DNA from 3 places in the Alteromonas fortis genome. Region 3 is predicted to be linked to each of the others. Evidence: predicted binding sites of a transcription regulator. Region 3 holds the regulator's gene; each other region holds the start of a gene.

Region 1 (7,122 bases), 3.6 Mb from region 3:
CCATTGTTGTAAAAGGGACAGAGCTTAGACTGTCGGCCAGTATTGGCATTGCCGAATTTCCAGGACACAGCAGCAATATTGAAGGATTAGTTCAGTGCGCCGATGCAGCAATGTATCGCGCAAAAGAGCTTGGGAAAGGCCAAACTTTTGTCTATGAGCCAGGGCTTTATGAAAGCATGACACAGCAGGTCAGTATGGTGAACGACTTGCGCAAGGCCGTAGAAAACCATCTTCTTGATTTTTATATTCAGGGTAAATATGACTTAAATGGCGTCTTAAAAGGTGGTGAAGTGTTGTGCCGCTGGATCTCAGGACTGCACGGTGTGGTATCGCCAGCAGTGTTTATCCCCATAGCGGAAGAGCACAAGCTAGATAGCGCCATTGGTTTACAAGCGCTCGAAGCTGCCTGTGACTATATTTCGATAATGGAGTCGCAACAAGGTGAAGCTATTCCGCTATCGGTTAATATTAGTGCTAATCAGATGCTCGACCCGGAATTTCCAGACCAAGCAGCCTCAATTTGCTTGGACAACAATATATCTCCGGAATTTATAGAACTAGAGCTCACTGAGTCGGTATTTATTAGGGACGAAAAGTCAGCGCTAAGAGCATTAAATACACTCAGAGAGAGTGGGTTTAGGTTGTCTTTAGATGATTTTGGCAGTGGCTTCTCATCACTTAGCTACCTGAGAAGTTTTCAGTTTGAGGTAGTTAAGGTAGATAAAAGCTTAATTCAAGGTATACATCAAGATAGCAAAGCAAACGCGCTTTTTAATGGTCTAATAGCTATGTTGAAGAGCCTGCAAATAGATGTAGTGGCTGAAGGGGTAGAATTAGAGTCTTATCTACCTTTTATGGAGCAAGCAGATATCAAGTTAATGCAGGGTTTCTACTTTGATAAACCCATGCCTTACGACCAGTTTCTTGCCAGGCATACCACTGAGCCTAATCGGTAATGTCTTTTGCTAAGCTTAAACAAAAAAAGCCCTAACGGGCTTTTTTAATGACTAAGCAAGCGCGTTACTTAGCATTTGTACTTTCAAAGATTTTATCAGCTGATGCAGCAACAAAGCCTTTATAAAGTTTACCGTCAGGCATTTCATAGCGCTGTGCGAATTCATAAAAACAACTTGGAATAGCCACAGTCTCATCGCTAAATACTACGTCAGCACGGTCAGCCATAGTTGACGACTGCGCTAAAAATACGTCTGGACCGCCTTTAATTTCGCCGCCTGAGGTGTTTAGCACAAAGCCTGCTTCTTTAAGTAATGTGTTTACGTCAGTAAGCTCGTCAGTGCGGGTTAAGTGATTAACACTTACCGTAAAGTGGTTAGCACGAAAGCCCCATGCTGCCATCCACGCCGCGTATTCTGACTCGTTAAGCAGTGTGTCGTATTCCGCTTTCGTGACGTCCCAATGTTTACCCGAGTACAAGAAGTTATCTGCATCCACTACAGATTCAGGCATTTGCTCTACAAGCTTTTTAATAATGGTTTGCGCTGTCTCAGATAATTCATTTACCCGAAGCTCGCTGATAAATACTTTTGGTTTAGTATCGTCAGGGTGCTCAAAGTGTTTTGCGGTCAGCTTTTTAGCTTCAAAGTCATAGTCGCCTTTCGCTTCATAACCCAATGCCAAGAAATGTGCAGCAAGCTTATCTAAGCGAGTTTTATCTAAAGCAAAAGTTCTAAAAGCCACATGGTCGTTAACGATATCGTTCGTGTTTTCTTCACCCGCCAAAAGTGCATGGATTTTATGCGCTGAGGGAGTGATAGTTACGTAATCGTCCCACATGTTGCTAAACAACGTATCGATGTTGCTATGCATAATGATAGGGTCCTTTCTGTCGTCGACTATTTCTAAATGAATAGTTCGTATAGGGTTGGTGCTTGATCGGCCGACGCACTTTGCATCGGCCTTTATACCGCTGTAAAAGCTTGGCTTACATCGACAAGCCTGGGCTTAATTTGCCTGGCATAGTGACTTTGTCTAGCTCTACGGATGCAACTGGGTATGCACAGTAGTCAGCAGCATAAAACGCGCTTGCTCTGTGGTTACCACTATCGCCCACACCGCCAAACGGCGCAGCGCTACTAGCACCCGTGATAGGTCTGTTCCAGTTTACGATGCCCGCACGAATACGCGCGAAGAAGTAACGATAGTCTTCTTCATTGTCACCTAGAAGACCTGCTGACAAGCCAAAGCTGGTGTTATTCGCTTCTGCAATAGCAGCATCGAAGTCGCTGTAGCGGATTACTTTAAGTAGTGGACCAAAGTGCTCTTCGTCTGGTAACGAAGCAAGCATGTCGGTAACGTCAATAATACCTGGGGTAGCAAAACCTTTGCTTTCGTCTTTTTGTTCAAGACGAACCAGCACGTTACCACCAAGGTCTTCAAGTTCTTGTTGCGCTTTCACCATAAGTGCAGCGGCGTTGCTTGAGATCATAGCACCCATAAACGGCTGGTCTTCAGCATCGTAATCGCCAACTTTAATGTTTTTGGTTACTTCGATAAGGCGAGCAAGGATCTCGTCGCCTTTGGCACCAGTTGGCAAGAATAAGCGACGAGCACAAGTACAGCGCTGACCTGAAGTAATGAAAGCAGATTGCACGATATCGTGTACTGCTGCATCAACATCAGCCACGTCTTTTACGATAAGTGGGTTGTTGCCGCCCATTTCAAGCGCCAAAATTTTACCTGGGTGACCTGCGAACTGCTCGTGAAGGATTTTTCCTGTGCGTGAGCTGCCCGTAAAGAAAAGGCCGTCAATGTCGTTATGCGACGCCAACGCTTTGCCCGTTTCAACTTCACCTTGAACTAGGTTAAGTACGCCCGCTGGCAGTCCGGCAGCATCCCATAGTTTTACCATTTCCTGCGCGACCATAGGCGTTAAATCGCTTGGTTTAAATACAACCGTGTTACCTGCAATAAGGGCCGGAACAATGTGTCCATTTGGCAGGTGGCCAGGGAAATTGTAAGGACCGAATACCGCAACAACGCCGTGAGGCTTATGGCGAATGAATGCTTTACCTACTGGCATTGGGTTTTCTACGTTACCCGTGCGCTCAAAATAGGCTTTTTCAGAAATGCCAATTTTGCCCATCATGGCGCCCACTTCAGTAGCGGTTTCCCATTCTGGTTTGCCCGTTTCTTTTGCCATAACTTTGGCAAGGTGCGCTTTGGCTTCTTCTAGCTTAGCGCCATAAACCTTTATGATTTCTAGACGCTCTTCAACCGTTTTCATGCTCCACGCTACAAGCGCAGCACGAGCGGCGTTAATTGCGTCATCAATTTGAGCAGCAGTCGCAGACTTACCTTCCCAAATCACTTCGTTTTTTGCAGGGTCAATTGACGTTAAATCGTGACCCTGTCCGGCAACCCATTCACCGTTGATAAAATGTGTATGTAGCATAGTGGGTGTCCTTTTAATCTCTGAATGTAACGGGGGCAAAACGCACGTGCTCACCCTCTTTGACATTCAATGCAGCAGCGGTTTGGCGAGAAAGCACGGCAACTTGCTTTTCTTCGCTAAACGTCATTTCGGTGGCTACTGCACGAAAATCAGATATTGATGTGTTTATGATGTAGTAGGTTTGCCCTTGAGCAGCTGCACTATCATCAATGACAACAGGCAGTTTCAAGCTCGTTTGAGCCGTGCGAATGTGGCTTAAATTCGCCTCAACCGTAGGGCCTGCGTCGAAAATGTCTACGTAACCACGGCACGAAAAGCCTTCTTCTTCTAAAAGCTGAAGGGCTGGTCGGGTCTTGTCGTGCACCTCACCAATGACTTCTTGTGCTTCTTTGCTGAGTAGATTTACGTATATCGGGTACTTAGGCATAAGCTCAGCAATAAACACTTTGTTGCCTATACCCGTTAAGTAGTCGGCTGTAGGGAAGTCCATCGAGAAGAAGTGAGTTTCTAGCCATTCCCAAAACGGTGAACGTCCTTCTTCGTCACTCACACCGCGCATTTCAGCAATAACGGTTTCCGAGAAGCGTTCGCGGTGCTCCATCATGAATAAGAATCGAACTTTCGAAAGGAAGCGGCCGTTAATTCCACCACGGGCTTGCTCGCGAAGGAACAAGGTACATATCTCAGTAACGCCAGTGTAGTCATTACAAAACGTTAGAATGTCTACCGTATTGTGAATGTTCAGCTCGCGCGAGGCATGTACCACCTTGCTTAAATGGTAGTGATAAAACGCGTCATCTATGCCAACTGCAGCTTCGATACCTGTTGTACCCACTACCTGGCCGGTAGTGGTATCTTCCATCACAAACAAGTATGACTCATCGCCAGGCTCAGTTACGTTTGGCTTGTTAAACGCGGTTTCTGCACGATCAATTTTACGCTGCAGCAACTCGTCGTTGACAGGTAAAGACGTAAAGCCAATACCTGATTCAACAGCGATTTCTTTAAGCGCGTTATAGTCGGCCTTCGTGATAGGGCGAATGATTTTCATGTTCGCTACTCGTGTTGTAATTATTCGGCGTTTACAACGGCGGCAACGGCGCGCTCAAAACGTGCAAGACCTTCTTTAATGTCTTCATCAGGAATAACAAGTGAAGGTGCAAAACGAATAACGTTCATGCCAGCAACAAGACACATTAGGTTCTCTTTGGTGGCTGCCATCATAAAGTCGCGTGCACGGCCCTGATATTTTTCATTTAGTGCACAGCCTAACAGCATGCCTTGACCGCGTACTTCTTCAAATACGTTGTACTTGTCATTGATAGCGCCAAGCAACTCGCGGAAAAGCGCTTCTTTCTTAAGCACGCCTTCAAGCACTTCAGGCTGGTTCACGATATCTAACGCTTTTTCTGCTACCGCACAAGCAAGTGGGTTACCACCATAAGTACTACCGTGGGTACCAGGCTTCAGGTGTGCAGCGATGTCATTCGTTGTTAGCATGGCGCCAATTGGGAAGCCACCACCAAGCGATTTAGCTGTAGTTAGGATATCGGGTGTTACGCCAAGGCCCATGTAAGCATAAAGATGACCAGTACGACCAACGCCTGACTGAACTTCATCAAAAATTAGTAGTGCATTATGTTTGTCACAAAGCTCACGTACACCTTTTACAAAGTCAGCGTCCGGTGGAATGATCCCGCCTTCACCTTGAAGCGGTTCCATCATTACAGCACAAGTTTTATCTGAAATTAGGGCTTCAAAAGCAGCTAAGTCATTGTAGTCACAGTGATCAACAGCGCCTGGCTTAGGACCAAAACCGTCAGAGTAAGCCGCTTGACCACCTACCGTTACGGTAAAGAAAGTACGACCGTGGAAGCCTTTATTAAAAGCAATGATTTGATTCTTGTCTTCACCGTGCTTATCAAGTGCCCAACGACGAGCAAGCTTAAGTGCCGCTTCGTTAGCTTCCGCACCAGAGTTGGCAAAGTAAACTTTGTCAGAGAAAGTTGCATCGTTAAGCTTTTTAGCAAGGCGAAGCGCTGGCTCGTTGGTAAATACGTTACTTAAATGCCAAAGCTTGCTGCCTTGTTCATTAAGTGCTTTTACTAGCTCAGGGTGGCAGTGGCCTAAAACGTTTACTGCAATACCGCCTGCAAAGTCGATGTACTCAGCTCCATCTTGATCCCATACGCGTGAACCTTCACCTCGAACAGGTACCATACCTGCTGGGTTATAGTTAGGAACCATTACATCATCAAATGTAGCGCGAGTTACGTTCATCTTTGTTACCTCTGCATTGGGCGCCAATCACACTATGTGAGCTTGCTTGTCTAATCAATGAGCACGTTTTATACGTGCTGCGTGAGTCAATAAGCATTAATTGGGCGCATAAAAACTAATCGGATTTGATTTACAGTATGCCATTTTTTTTAACATTTGTCTTCTATGCAAAGGGCTGCAGCCCTTTATTTATAAGGACTGTGGCTTAATTTGCAGGAAAAGTGAATAACTATTAACTACTGGGCTATATCAATTAGTAATAATCAATTTTTACGCTAAGAAAAGCGCCGCGTAGAGGTTTTGTGGTGCTTTAACAGAATTAAAGAGGGTAATGCGCCGCGACAAACTTGCTTGTTTACTCAAGCTGAAAACAGGCAAAGTACTGAGTTACGGTCAATATTTTTGAGTATCAGACAACTAGTATGCGAAAAGTGCATAACCAATGCATGAATATCCATAAAATATTTCACGTGTAGTGCGCTATTTTGCCTGATTTTTGTTCCAAATGAGTAGGGGGCAGCAATTAGCTTTAGTAACTATCTTCATTCTTCACCAATGGAAGGGTAAAGATATCCGTGCTTTTAAGTGCCTCAAGTGCACCCGCAGGGTATTTTTGTTCAGCGAAAAGTGGTTTAACTTCTTTAATGTCGACAAGCTTTAACTGATGCAACATGCGTATTTGCGTATACGCGCGCGCTTGATGGAGTATTTTGCTCAACGTCTTGGTCTGTGTTGGCTGTTTATCAGCACAAGCACGCATTGGCTGTGCAATTGGCAGACGGGTAAAGTGCATCCACTCTAAAATGTCTGCGCTAATTGCATCAGCAAACTCTTGCTGTAAGGCAATAAGGTGATTTGCTGATGGCGCAATTCTTAGTAAAGCTTCGTGACGCTTTTGTTCTTTATCTTTTTGACACTCTTGCAGTAGATGCAGCTGAATTTTATCAAACAGTTTAAAGTAAAGCCGCGTGACAGCGCAGCGCCCTAAATTACTTACCATTGCCAACACGTAAGCTTGGTTTTTATTAAGGTCGCTTAATGAAGCAAGGCGCTTAGCGGTGAGCGCAACGCCCGTAGAGTAATGCGTTAGTTTTTGTTTTATCAGCGGGTAAGGATCGGTAATTTGGGGCATCGCACGCTTTAATATCAGCGACGGGATTAGCGTACGTAAGTTTTCGATACCTAAAAAGCTTAAAGCGGTACGTAAGGTTTCAACAACAATAATACGCCCTCGCGAGTCTTTTCGCCTAAATCGGGGCGTATTTACTACTACGATAAGTTCGTCGTAAAGCCATGGCATAGTGGCTACTATAGGCTCTAGCTTTGACACTGAGCATGCTTTTACAGATAAGGCATCTAATAGCTCACCAATGTTTTCAGGCAAGTTAAGCACTTTCTGAACGAGTTCATCGGTATAGCTAAGTTGTTCA
Region 2 (7,122 bases), 400 kb from region 3:
AGGAAAGGAAGTGCATCATATACGCCTTCAACGTGTTCGTTGTCAAAGCCGCCTTGCATTGACTTGTACGTACCCATGCCTAAGAAAACGGCGTCGTACTTATCGATTAAGTCCTGGAACTGTATGTCTTTACCAATCTCAGTGTTAAGTACGAACTCAACACCCATCTCGGTAAAGATTTGGCGGCGTAACTTGATAACATCTTTCTCTAGCTTGAAAGACGGGATCCCGAATGTTAACAGGCCACCAATTTCTTCGTATTTATCGTAAACAACAGGTTTAACGCCGTTACGAACTAGAATATCAGCACATGCCAGACCCGCAGGACCTGCACCTACAATTGCCACTTTTTTGTCGGTCCATACCACGTCAGACATATCTGGGCGCCAGCCCATTTTGAATGCGGTATCAGTAATGTACTTTTCAATACTACCGATAGTTACCGCACCAAAATCGTCATTCAGCGTGCACGCCCCTTCGCAAAGTCTGTCTTGTGGACATACGCGACCACATACTTCCGGCAGGCTGTTGGTTTTATGAGAAAGTTCCGCTGCTTCTAGAATACGGCCCTCATTTGCCAAGCTTAACCACTGAGGAATGTAGTTGTGCACGGGGCACTTCCATTCACAATACGGGTTACCGCAGTCCAAGCAGCGATCCGCTTGGCCTTCGGTTTGAGATTGGCTCAGCGGCTGATAGATTTCCGCGAACTCTTGTTTACGTACCATGATCGGCTTTTTAGGCGGATCGATACGTTCAACATCGACAAATTGATATACGTTCTTTGCCATAAACTAAATCCTCCTACTGAGCCTGAATGCGTAATTCAGCACTTGAACGACTGATGTGACCAAGCAAGTTTTTCACATCACTGGTTTTTGGCTTAATAAGCTTAAAGCGTTTCAGCGTTGCGGCGAAATCAGTAAGCAGTGACAACGAGTGCTCGCTTCCTGTTTCTTCGTAATGCTGATTAATTAAGCCACGTAAGTGCTCAGCAAGAATCGCTTTGTCTTCAATAGGCATAACATCAACAAGCTCGGCGTTTACACGGTTATCAAGGTCGTCGCCATCATCCATAAGATAAGCAAAACCACCTGTCATACCTGCGCCGAAGTTCACGCCAACCGGACCAAGTACGGCAATAATACCGCCAGTCATATATTCACAGCCGTTATCGCCAATGCCTTCCACTACTGCGATAGCACCTGAGTTACGTACGCCAAAACGTTCACCAGCGCGGCCAGCAGCAAGCAATTTACCGCCTGTTGCGCCGTAAAGGCAGGTGTTACCCATAATGGCGCTATCGTGGGCGTCATACGAGATATCGCGCGGCGGGTGGATAACAAGCTTACCGCCAGTCATCCCTTTACCTACGTAATCGTTGGCATCGCCTTCAAGGTGCATATGTAGGCCACCAGCGTTCCATACGCCAAAGCTCTGGCCCGCTGTACCGGTAAGTTCAACCTTAATAGGTGTATCTTCAAAGTCGTGGTTACCGTGGTGTTTAGCGATTTCACCTGATAGCAATGCGCCGACAGAGCGATCCGTATTGCGGATTGGGTATTTAAGGGTAATAGATTTGCCGTCAACAACCGCTTGCTGGCCGTCTTTAAGCATCTGCGCGTTCAATTCACCTTTATCGACAGGCGCGTTAGTCGTTTGTGAGCAGAATAAGCGCGTATGGTCGCCTGCTTTAGGCTGCGCTAGCAACGGAGACAAATCTAAACGGTTTTGCTTAGCGGTAATGCCATCTAGAACTTTAAGTAGCTCTGTACGACCAACAAGGTCGTCGAACTTAGCAATACCCATAGACGCCATGATTTCACGCACTTCTTGAGCAATAAACTTGAAGTAGTTCATTACCATATCAGGTAAGCCAATGAAGTGGTCGTCACGCAGTTTTTGATCCTGCGTTGCAACACCGGTCGCACAGTTGTTCAAGTGGCAAATACGTAGATATTTACAGCCTAAAGCCACCATTGGACCTGTACCAAAACCAAAGCTCTCAGCGCCTAGAATACCGGCTTTCACTACGTCTAAGCCCGTTTTCAAACCACCGTCGGTTTGAACGCGTACTTTGTGACGTAAGCCGTTTTCAATAAGCGCTTGCTGAGTTTCAGATAAACCAAGCTCAAATGGGCTACCCGCATACTTAACTGATGTTAGCGGACTTGCACCTGTACCGCCGTCGTAACCTGAAACGGTGATAAGGTCGGCATAGGCTTTCGCTACACCCGTTGCAATGGTGCCAACACCCGGCTCAGATACTAGCTTAACGGATATAAGTGCCGTTGGATTAACCTGTTTCAAATCGAAAATTAGCTGTGCTAAATCTTCAATTGAGTAAATATCATGGTGCGGAGGCGGTGAAATAAGGGTTACACCCGGCACAGAGAAACGTAGCTGTGCGATGTACTTATTTACCTTATCGCCTGGAAGCTGACCACCTTCACCCGGTTTTGCACCCTGCGCCACTTTAATTTGAATAACGTTAGCGTTAACCAAATAGTGAGGCGTTACGCCAAAGCGACCTGAAGCCACCTGTTTAATTTTGGAGTTCTTTTCAGTTCCAAAGCGAGAAGGGTGTTCGCCACCTTCCCCTGAGTTAGATTGTCCGCCCAAGCGGTTCATGGCTATCGCCAGTGCTTCGTGCGCTTCAGGGCTTAGTGCACCAATTGACATCGCTGCTGTATCGAAGCGTGGAAATAAGTTTTCCGGTGCTTCAACTTCGCTAATATCAATAGAGTCGCAATTAGGGTTAATAGCTAGCAAGTCGCGAATGTGCGCAGGCGCACGCTCGTTAACAAGCTTGGCATATTGCTGGTAGTCGTCGTAGTTACCCGACACCACAGCCTTTTGAAGCGTACTGACTACGTCTGGGTTATAGGCGTGATATTCGCCGCCGTGAACGTATTTAAGCAAGCCGCCGTGATCGACAGACTTACGCTTAAGCCATGCAATACGGTTTAGGTTGATAAGGTCTTGATGGAAATCATCGAAACCCGCTCCTTGAATGCGTGAGGTTACACCTTTGAAGCATAGCTTCATCACTTCGTTGTTAATACCCACTGCTTCAAACAGTTTAGAGCTACGGTAACTAGCAACGGTACTAATACCCATTTTCGACATGATCTTATACAAGCCCTTGTTGATACCCTTACGGTAGTTCAACGTGGCCTGCATAGGAGAAATATCTAGCTCGCCTTTTTCACAAAGCTGCTCAATAGTTTCATATGCAAGGAATGGGTAAACCGCAGTGGCACCTAAGCCAATCAACACCGCAAAATGGTGTGGATCGCGGGCACTTGCTGTCTCAACAACAACGTTAGCATCGCAGCGCAATGACTTTTCAACTAGGCGACGCTGTACCGCACCAACTGCCATAGCTGCAGGGATAACCAAACGATTTTGCTTAATGTTTCTGTCAGACAGAATAACGAACGCAGCACGCTTGTTTTTAACCAGCATCTCTACTTCGTTACACACGCGCTCAATGGCTTTCTTTAAACCTTCTTGCGGTGCATATTGAAGCTCGACGACTTCTGAATAGTAGTTGTCTGGGTTAAATTCGCGCAATTGTTTAAGGTCGGTATACATTAGTACTGGCGAGTCGAACAATACGCGGTCGGCGTAACCTGAGGTTTCGCTAAATACGTTTTGCTCGCGGCCAATACAGGTTGCCAACGACATAACGTGGTTTTCACGTAGCGGGTCGATTGGCGGGTTAGTTACCTGTGCAAATTGCTGACGGAAATAGTCGTAAACCGTACGCTGACGAGATGACATAACCGCCATTGGCGTGTCATCACCCATAGAGCCAACGGCTTCTTGACCGTCTTTCGCAAGTACTTTTACAACTTGTTGAATTTCTTCATAGCTGTAGGCGTGTAGCTTGTGATACACCGCCATAGCATCGTCGTCAAACACACGTTTACCAATTAATGACGCATCAAGCTTTTCAATTGGTGTAAGTCGACGAATATGCTTGTCTAGCCACTCTTTATAAGGGTGACGTGCTTTTAAGTCTTCATCAATTTCAGTAGAGCGCCAGATTTTGCCTGTGTATGTGTCTACAGCAAGCATTTCACCTGGGCCTACACGGCCTTTTTCAATTACATCGGCTTGCTCGTAATCCCAGATACCTACTTCTGAGGCTAGGGTAATGAAACCGTTCTTAGTGATAACGTAACGTGCAGGACGTAGACCGTTTCTATCAAGGTTACAGGCTACGTGGCGACCGTTAGTTAAAACGATACCCGCTGGGCCGTCCCATGGTTCCATGTGCATTGAGTTAAACTCGTAAAATGCACGAAGATCATCGTCCATGGTTTTGTTGTTTTGATAGGCTGGTGGAACAAGCAAGCGCATAGCACGGAATAAATCCATACCGCCGGCTAGGAATAGCTCTAGCATGTTATCCAGCGATGATGAGTCTGAACCTTCAGTATTAACGAAAGGAGCTGCATCTTTAAGGTCTGGAATAAGTGGCGTTGCGAATTTAGCAGCACGTGCCATGGCCCAGTCGCGGTTTCCTTTAATGGTGTTAATTTCACCATTGTGCGCAAGGAAGCGGAAAGGCTGAGCAAGAGGCCAGCGCGGTAATGTGTTTGTTGAGAAGCGTTGGTGGAAAACGCAAATTGCGCTTTGCATACGCTCATCGGCAAGATCGTGGTAGAAGGCAGGTAAGTCTTTTGGCATTACCAAGCCTTTATAGATCGTTACTAAGCCTGACAAACAAGCTACGTAAAAATCGGGATCTTTCTCAAGGCGTTTTTCAGCGCGGCGGCGGATCATATACAAACGACGCTCAAGGTCGCGTTTTCTCCAGCCTGCTGGTGCGTTCACAAATACCTGTTCGATTTGTGGAACACCTGTAAGCGCTAGTTCACCCAGTACTGAGCGGTCGACAGGCACTTCGCGCCAACCCACTACTGAAAGTGTTTCTTTTTCTAGTTCTTCATTAAGTACTTCGCGCGCGGCTTGCGCAAGTACTGGGTCCTGACTTAAGAAAATCATGCCCACGCCGTACTTTTTGCTGAGTTTCCAGCCATTTTCTTCGGCGATTGCATGGAAGAACGCATCCGGTTTCTGTAGTAGTAAACCACAACCGTCACCGGTTTTCCCGTCGGCGGCGATACCGCCACGATGCTGCATACGGTCTAAACCGTGAATAGCAGTCGTTACCAATTCGTGACTGGCTTCCCCATGAGTGTGAGCAATTAAGCCAAACCCACAGTTGTCCCGGGAATCATTGGGATTATATAAACTCATCTCTTAACTCCTTCAACCTTTTGACTGGGCAAGGTATGCGTTGCGTGTAGATGCGCCTAGGTTTGCGTATCACAACATTATTAGACGTCTTTTAAGCCTGCGAGCGGTATTGCTTGCGGCATGCGCCTTTCTTGTCGTTATTTATTATTAGAGGATTCCAGTCGTTTCCGCATTTTTATGCATTATTGCTGTGCGGGCCGTACAAAATACCCACATTGAAAAATAAAATCAAACGCTAAAAATTTAAGGTTTATAGAGAATTGGCATAAATACAAATAAATGTATTAAATTCATTTGCTTATAGTGTGTCTTTTAGGTTTGTAACAAAAATGTTATCAGCAGATAAAAATGATAAGTTTCAACGTGGCAAATGGTATTGGTTCTCATTCGCTTTTTTAAAGTGAATAATTATGCTTTAAGGTTGTTGATTTATGTTGTCAAATGCCTTTTGTCTGTATTTTTATTAAATCGTAAAGTTACGGTTCCACTAATATAAGTAGTTTGCTATATTGGTTAAAAATTATTCGTATGTAAGGTTGTGCCTCACTTGATAGGACATTCGTGTAATTTTCACGAGCGCATTAGCGTTAGTTAGAGAATAAAAATTCACTGAAAGCACATGCTACCAAGTCAGTGAGGACTATCGAATGACAGCATTACAGGCAAGCCCCAACAGCACCTTTATTATTAACGACCATATAATAACCGGCGAAGGCGTGAGTTTTACGCCTTCACCCAATACCTCAGGGCTTTTTAAGCAGGGCTTTCCTGACACTATCGTCATACACTTCACCGCAGGCAGTAGTCTAGCGTCGTCAGTTAATGTATTAACCAGGCCAGATAGCGGCGTGTCTGCTCATTTCGCCGTGGGACGCAATGGTAATATCGTACAAATGCTGCCAACCAATAAGATTGCATGGCACGCAGGCGAGAGCCACTTCCAAGGGCGTAGTGGATTAAACCAATATTCAATAGGTATTGAACTAGATAATGCAGGCCAGCTTAAAGAAAGAAGCGATGGCACTTATGAGAGTTGGTTTGGCAAAGTGTTCGAAAAAAGCGAAGTATTCGAAGCCAAAAGGGAAAACCAGCATGCCACTGGCTATTGGCACAAGTATTCTGAGATTCAAATTGCGCGAACCCTCGCTTTGTGTAAAGCACTGTGTGAGCACTACCAGATTTCTACCATTGTAGGGCATGAAGAGATTTCTCCTTCGCGCAAAGTAGATCCCGGCCCTGCTTTTCCATTGCAAAAGTTTAAAGAACTCGTACTACTCCCAAACACTAACGAGTGGGTAACCGACTCAAAAGACACTAGTTCGCAGCGTGAAGCCCACGACCAATTTCGACGTGATATAACTAGCCCTATAAAGAAAATTGCGAATGTAAGTGCAAATGTTCTTAATGTTAGAAAAGGGCCTGGTACTTCATTTCCCACTCTTGATAATGGTTTAAATAAAGGAGAAATATTAAAAGTACTTGAGAAGCAGGGCGAATGGGCGAAAGTATCTTTTACTAAAGTGGGATGGGTTAACACTGCGTTTATCCACGAAGTTACGGAAAAGTCGCCGTTTAAATCGTGAATGTAAAGTGGTGTCTTCACTTTGCTACAACAAACCGCATTCCCGAAGTGATTAAAGCCTGATAGGATACAGGCAAAATAAGACTAGATTAGACGTACATGCATTCAGATTCACCAAACGATTCTTGGGCAATTCGCTTTGCTCAATTTGTTCAGCGTTTTGGCACTCTCAAACTCAGTATTTTGTTTGTTGTTCTTTCGCTCGTGTTCACGCTAGGCGGTTCCTATGTGATACGCGTTAGTATGGGTAGCCAAGTACAGCCAGATGA
Region 3 (7,122 bases):
GTCCATCTTCATCGCCATATCGGCGTCGGTCATAATAGGGTTATAGCGTTTTGATGGATCTTCAACATCAACAGGCTTATCTTCTTCCTTAATGTTAATTGGTTCCCACTGCTCAGCGCCCGCTGGAGACTTTTTTAGTTCCCAATCGTAATTAAGTAACAGATGGAAATAGCCGTTATCCCATTGGGTAGGATTCGTTGTCCACGCTCCCTCAATACCACTTGATACGGTATCGCGGCCAATGCTGCGGCTCTCGTGATTCATCCAACCAAGACCTGCTTCTTCAATACCTGCTGCCTCTGGATCGGGTCCTAATGCTTCTGCACTGCCGTTACCATGACATTTACCGACCGTGTGACCGCCCGCGGCTAACGCAACGGTTTCTTCGTCGTTCATTGCCATACGCGCAAAAGTTTCACGTACGTGAGCTGCCGTTTTAAGTGGATCAGGCTTACCATTAACGCCTTCAGGGTTTACGTAAATAAGGCCCATTTGTACCGCGGCCAACGGGTTTTCCATGGTTTCAGGGCTATCAACATCTTCATAGCGCTCATCACTGGGCGCTAACCACTCTTTCTCAGCCCCCCAGTAAACGTCTTTCTCTGGATGCCAAATATCTTCTCGGCCAAAGGCAAAACCATAGGTTTTAAGACCCATACTTTCATAAGCAATGGTTCCAGCAAGAACAAACAAGTCAGCCCAGCTTAATTTGTTGCCGTACTTCTTCTTTATTGGCCAAAGCAAACGGCGAGCTTTATCTAAGTTAACGTTATCAGGCCAAGAGTTAAGCGGTGCAAAACGTTGATTCCCAGTTGAAGCGCCACCGCGGCCATCTGCAATTCGGTACGAGCCTGCCGCATGCCATGACATACGGATCATAAGGCCGCCATAGTGCCCCCAATCTGCTGGCCACCAAGGCTGTGAATCTGTCATTAAATCGGTCAGATCTTTTTTAAGTGACTGGAAATCTAACTTTTTAACCTCTTCACGGTAATCGAAGTCTTCTCCCATTGGGTTTGTCTTCGTATCGTGCTGATGAAGAATGTCTAAGTTTAAGGCTTCAGGCCACCAGTCCATTACTGTTGTCCCGGTGGCTGTTAAACCACCATGCATGACTGGGCATTTCTTTGCCGAATCATTCACATCACCTAACTTTGCATTGCTCATATTACATCCTCTTTGCCTGTTCGTTTGCGTTATACAACTCACACGTTAGTTAAGTTATAGGATTGACCTATGGAGTTACGCTGCGACATCACCTTCGACATCAAAAAAGCGTTTTTCAAGCATAGTCAAAGTTTTACGCTTTGCCATAATTCAAAGCATTAATTCACAATACGAGCACTTGCCCATATAAGATCATTTGAGAGAAACGCCACCCTTTTCGTTTGTCATGTAATAATGAGCAAAATAGCGATAATTTGTATGTTGCGATAGTTCGTAAGTAATTAATTGATTATGCATTTTCTGTTCGCCTAGGTAGTAACTTAAAGAAGATAAACGCCGTTTCACCTAAAGGCTGAACGCATAGTTTTATAGCTAGGTTTTAGGGTAAATATGCTGATTTACTTAGATAAATCTGAGTTAGCGCTACTGCAGCTGAATGAAGATAAACAGACAACAAAAATTCTAGATATATAAGGTTGTAACAGATTGCTCTTTTCAAAAGAACTTAAGTGATTAGGCTATCGGGGAGTTTGAAGTTGGCGGGGCTTTGATAAGTAGGCTCTCCTGTGCCAAGAATGCCGTGGCGAAGCCTAAATAGACGCGACAAAAGAGGCAGAAATACGTAAGGTCTTAAAAGAGTGATTGTTATCTATAGAAATGAGAACTTGCAATAAGGCCTGTGAAGGTTATTAAAATATAGGCTCTCCACCGCAGGAAAGCGGTGGCGAAGCCTACATGGACGTATTCACGGCGGGCCTATATTTTGGTTGCCTTTTCAGGCTTACCCGCCAAAGGCACTATTAGCCGTTTACGAAGTCAACGCCAAGCTTGATGTCGCCACGTAGGCCTTCAAGCATGTCGTTTTTCGCTTTTTCTTCAAACGCGCTTAGCTCACCGTATGGCAAGATTTCTTCAACACCGTTTGCGCCAAGGCGTACTGGGTGTGCGAAGAATGCTGCGTCGTCGCTGTCGTCAGTTTGTACGTAAGTGTACTCAACAACGTTCTCACCTTGCATTGCTGCAACTAGAGACAGGCAGAAACGAGCTGCTGCTTGACCCATTGAAAGGGTTGCAGAGCCGCCGCCAGCTTTCGCTTCAACAACTTCAGTACCCGCATTTTGGATACGAGTAGTTAGGCTAGATACTTCTTCGTCTGTAAACTCTACGCCTTCAACTTGTGAAAGAAGAGGAAGGATAGTTGTACCAGAGTGACCACCGATTACCGGTACGTGCACAGAAGATACGTCTACATCTTTAAGTTCAGCAACGAAAGTTTCAGCACGGATAACGTCTAGTGTCGTTACACCGAAAAGCTTGTTCTTGTCGTAAACGCCTTTAGCTTTAAGCGTTTCAGCTGCAATAGCAACAGTAGTGTTAACTGGGTTAGTGATGATACCAACACACGCGTTCGGGCAGTTATCAGCTACACCTTCGATTAGGTTTTTAACAATGCCGGCGTTGATGTTGAACAGATCAGAACGATCCATACCTGGCTTACGAGGCATACCCGCTGGAATAAGAACTACGTCTGCTCCAGTAAGTGCATCAGCTAGGTCATCTTTACCGTGACCGGTTACTTTTACCGCAGTGGGGATGTGGCTCAAATCAACGGCAACACCAGGAACAACTGGCGCAACGTCATATAGCGCTAAATCTGAACCTGCTGGCAATTGTGTTTTCAACAACAAAGACAGCGCCTGACCAATACCACCGGCAGCACCTAACACGGCTACTTTCATACCATTTCTCCTATGGGATTACTTCACGTATTTAAACGGAACGTCACACTAATGCAACGCGGGGGAAAACTCAATCACCGGATCGTCTTATTAACGTTATTTATGGCGATTTTCATTCGATATTCATTATCATGAATGATTATGCAAAGAAATTGCGCAAAGTCTACCTGTACGGCACAATATACGCATACTAAATACAATTCCTTACGATAACACTTAAAAAAGAAAAGAGCGCTAATGGCAAACGCAAAACAAGAGCAACTCATCAAAGCTTTTAAAGAAATCCTAAAAGCAGAAAACTATGGTTCGCAGGGCGAGATTGTTGACGCTTTAAAAGCACAAGGTTTTGACAATATCAGCCAATCCAAAATCTCTAGAATGCTAAGTAAGTTTGGTGCAGTACGAACCCGAAACGCACGAGGAGACATGGTTTACTGTTTGCCTCCTGAATTAGGTATGCCTACCGCCAAAAGCCCGCTCAAACAGTTGGTATTAGATATTGTGCACAACAATGTCATGGTTATCATTAGAACTAGCCCAGGTGCAGCACAGCTTATCGCTCGTCTACTTGATTCATTGAGTAAAAAAGACGGCGTATTAGGGACTATTGCAGGTGATGACACTATTTTCATTGCCCCTGCTGACGTGACAAGAATTGAAGAATTAAGACAACGCGTTGAAGATTTGTTTGAAAATGTTTAGTTAAGGCAACTAAAAGCTGACAAACAAAAAACAAGAAACCGCATACAAGATGCGGTTTCCCAATACGTTATAAGCTAAGATTATCCTAAGATAAAAGCTTAATTATTGCATCTGCTGCGGGGCGTGATGACGGTGGATTCTGCCCCGTTACCAACAAACCATCAGTAAACACTTTGACGGCGAAATCATCCGCACTTTCGTATTTACCGCCCTTTTTAACTAGCTCATCTTCAACCAGATAAGGTACAACGTCGGTAAGTTCCATTGCAGCTTCTTCGCTGTTTGAGAACCCCGTTACTTGTTTGCCATCAACTAAGTATTTGCCATCTGGAGTTTTAACGTCTTTAAGCACGATTGGAGCGTGGCACACTGCACCAACAGGTTTATTCGCCGCTATCGTGTCTTCGATTAATTTAATTGAGTGCGCGTTATCAGAAAGATCCCATAACGGGCCATGGCCACCAGGGTAAAATACGGCGTCGAACTCATCTGCACGCACATCTTCAAGCGGTATGGTCGAGGCGATAGCACTACGCGCTAACTCATCCTTTGTATACCGTATTGCGTCGTCTGTCATCGCATCATCTGCAAGGCTATTGGGGTCAATAGGTACTTGCCCGCCCATTGGCGATGCCAGCGTAATCGTATAGCCTTGGTCTTTAAATGCGTAATATGGCGCTGCGAACTCTTCTAACCACATGCCAGTTTTCTTACCCGTATCACCCATAATTTCGTGAGACGTCATTACCATTAGCATACGTTTTGTCATAAGCCCTCCTTGCGAGCATTTAAAAGTTTTCTCGTCAGTTAGTTCGTGTGGTGGGGGAACTTAGATCATAAGCAATCACAGTGATCGATTAGCGGCTTGTGTGTGAGATAAATCGCAGGCATAAAAAAGTGCCACTTCCTGTTAAGGAAAGTGGCACCTAACACTACAACTTGTAGTCTGAGTAATTAGCTAACGCTATTAGAAGCGGTAGTTAATACCCACACGTGCAGACCATGCAGACGCTTCAGTATCGATGCGCTGACCACTAGGTCCATCAAAGTTTGTGAAAGTATATTGACCGTCTGCAAACTCAGCATCTACAACTGGCTCGTTATACTCAAAAGGAACTTGACGCAGTACGCCCCATTGATCGTTCAGCAAGTTACCTAGGTTACGAATAGCGAAGAAGATTTCACCTTCATGCCCTTCCATGAAACCAGGGATTTCTTGTGCAACACGGAAGTCCACACGAGAAACCCAATCTGAGTCTTGTGCATTTCGGTCAACAATAGTACCTCGTGAGCCCTCTAAACCAGCATCTGCAATGAATCTATCAAATGCAGCTTGGTCAAAATTTGGCCCGTAATTTACTAGCGGATCGTTTTCTAGAGGTACGTAAAGAAGGTTACGATCTTCGAAGAAACGTTCATCACCAAATCCTGGATCGCCGTCAAATGTATAGCTAAACACTTGACCACTACGACGAGTTGCGAATAGGTTGAAGCGTGTTGCATAACCGTCAAAGAACTCATGCGTATAGCTTAAGTTAAGCGTAAAACGATGTTCAATCTGATAGTTACTTGTAGCAACCCCAGGGCTCTGTAAGTCAGCTACAGAGAGGTTACCGTAGTTTGAACTAGCAGTTGAGCTGTTCATTGGGCTACCTTGCTCAATATCTTGATGCGAGTAACCAAATGTTGCGTTAAAGCCGTTTTCAAAATTTTTCTGTGCAGTGAACGTGTAAACCCACCCGCTACCTTCATCAGGATTGTTTGTTAACAAGTAATCTGTACCTGAACGACCACAGTTAGAGCTTGTTGGATCTGCCTGACAATCTGCGTCCAGAGCATCAAAATCTTGATAAACCGGACGACCGTCAGGTGCAGTACCGGCGTTGCGAATGTTGAGCGGAATGCTCATAGCAGGATTCTTTTCGCGTGTATAAATAATATCTGCGGTCAAAACCAAGCCAGCATCTAACTCATGTTGAACACCGATATTATATTTCCACAGTGCTGGCACGTCAAAGTCAGGGTCTAGCGCATTTACTGCTCCATCACCACCAACAAAGAACTCAGGATCAGTAGCAAGCGCTGGTAATTCAAAACCAAAGTTTGCTGTGTTTGTCCCATCAAGTGCTGCTAGAACTCGAGGATCGGTAGAATCACCTTCAAACTCTGAACCACGGATAGAAACACCATTGTTAGAATAGTTATTAGACAACCATACGTTAGGGTTACCACCAGAAAACAGACCTACGCCACCATAAATGAATGTTTCATCATCATAGATATAGTTGAAGCCTAGACGAGGTTGAATTAGGTCGAAGTCTGGACCTTGCGCATTTGAGAAACCATAGCGTTGCTCAAAACGGCTGTTCTCAATAGGGTCGCTATCAGAAGTATACTTATCATAACGCAGCCCCAGCGTTAAGGTTAGATCAGCGTTAACCATCCAACGGTCCTGGAAGTAAGCAGTGAACGTACGGAAATCAAACTCAGCAGCACCGTCATTTACATCCAAAGATGGAGGAATGTTGTAGGCTATACGGCTAGCTTGTTGATTTTCGAAATCTTCTAGTGAATCAAATTCAAAAATACCTTGACTGCCTGGAACGAATAAGTTGAAAACAGACACGTTTTCGTACTCAACGCCTGCTGTAAATTCGTGGTCACCTTCAAAATAGTTTGCGATGAATACATAATTGTCTGTATCGTAATCTAACTGATTCGCTTGACGGAATTGATCAACACCAATACTTACGTCAACACCCGGTGCCGCGTTGAAAATAGTGATATCGCCAAAATCTGGCTGTGAAGAGCCAGGAGTCTGGCCATTTACAACTTCTGCACGGTTAACACGGAACTGAGTCGATAATTTAGAGTTCCAATCAGAGAAAATCTGAACACCGTAAGTCGTTAACTCGTTTCTTCTTTGGTAATAACGATCAGAGAACGCAAAGCTATCGTTACCCAAACCTGTTGTAGAAAGTGTGAAACCTTTCGTGTTTTGATAGGTAATTTGAGCTCGGTGATCGTTACTGATTTCCCAGTCAATTTTCGCAAGCACTTTCTCTTCTTCAAGATCAAGAGCACTTAGAACGTCACCAACTTGATAACCATAAACATCGCTAGCAATGCTTGATACTCTGTCTAAAATTTCAGACGTTAGGCCTTCAATTTCATTCAGTACTGGAGCTCCTTCAGGTCCAAACTCGATAACGTCTACTGGCTCATGTTTTTCAAAAGCACCGAAGAAGAACAACTTGTCTTTAATAATAGGGAACCCTACAGTACCGCCGTAGCGTCGTTCGTTAAAAGCTGGAACAACAAATTCGTTGCTGTCTACTTCGTCGCCCTGAAGAGAGTCGTTAGTGTAGTCGAAGAATACGCTACCGTGAACTTCATTGGTACCAGAACGCGTAACCGCATTGATAGTACAGCCAGTGAAACCGCCATAAAGAACATCAAATGGTGCTAGTTCTACTGCAACTTGATCAATTGCATCAAATGGGAAAGGAAGACG

Evidence for each region. The regulator ArgR, encoded in region 3, controls arginine synthesis, uptake and breakdown. The targets are predictions, from matches to a motif close to ANTGAATANNTATTCANT.
Region 1: the regulator ArgR is predicted to act here: its motif matches at 5,913-5,930, upstream of PCAR9_RS01775 (aspartate aminotransferase family protein).
Region 2: the regulator ArgR is predicted to act here: its motif matches at 5,671-5,688, upstream of PCAR9_RS15415 (N-acetylmuramoyl-L-alanine amidase).

What each region holds. Positions count from the first base shown of each region.
Region 1 is NZ_LR812090.1:410,222-417,343, forward strand. It holds gene PCAR9_RS01755 (putative bifunctional diguanylate cyclase/phosphodiesterase) at 1-956, shown strand, start outside; gene PCAR9_RS01760 (DUF1338 domain-containing protein) at 1,021-1,827, opposite strand; gene astD (succinylglutamate-semialdehyde dehydrogenase) at 1,943-3,412, opposite strand; gene astA (arginine N-succinyltransferase) at 3,426-4,463, opposite strand; gene PCAR9_RS01775 (aspartate aminotransferase family protein) at 4,484-5,692, opposite strand; gene PCAR9_RS01780 (HDOD domain-containing protein) at 6,222-7,122, opposite strand, start outside.
Region 2 is NZ_LR812090.1:3,582,264-3,589,385, reverse strand. It holds gene PCAR9_RS15425 (glutamate synthase small subunit GltD family protein) at 1-791, opposite strand, end outside; gene gltB (glutamate synthase large subunit) at 805-5,271, opposite strand; gene PCAR9_RS15415 (N-acetylmuramoyl-L-alanine amidase) at 5,919-6,854, shown strand; gene arcB (aerobic respiration two-component sensor histidine kinase ArcB) at 6,953-7,122, shown strand, end outside.
Region 3 is NZ_LR812090.1:3,977,453-3,984,574, forward strand. It holds gene katG (catalase/peroxidase HPI) at 1-1,167, opposite strand, end outside; gene mdh (malate dehydrogenase) at 1,968-2,906, opposite strand; gene argR (transcriptional regulator ArgR) at 3,144-3,608, shown strand; gene PCAR9_RS17055 (type 1 glutamine amidotransferase domain-containing protein) at 3,694-4,377, opposite strand; gene PCAR9_RS17060 (TonB-dependent receptor) at 4,576-7,122, opposite strand, start outside.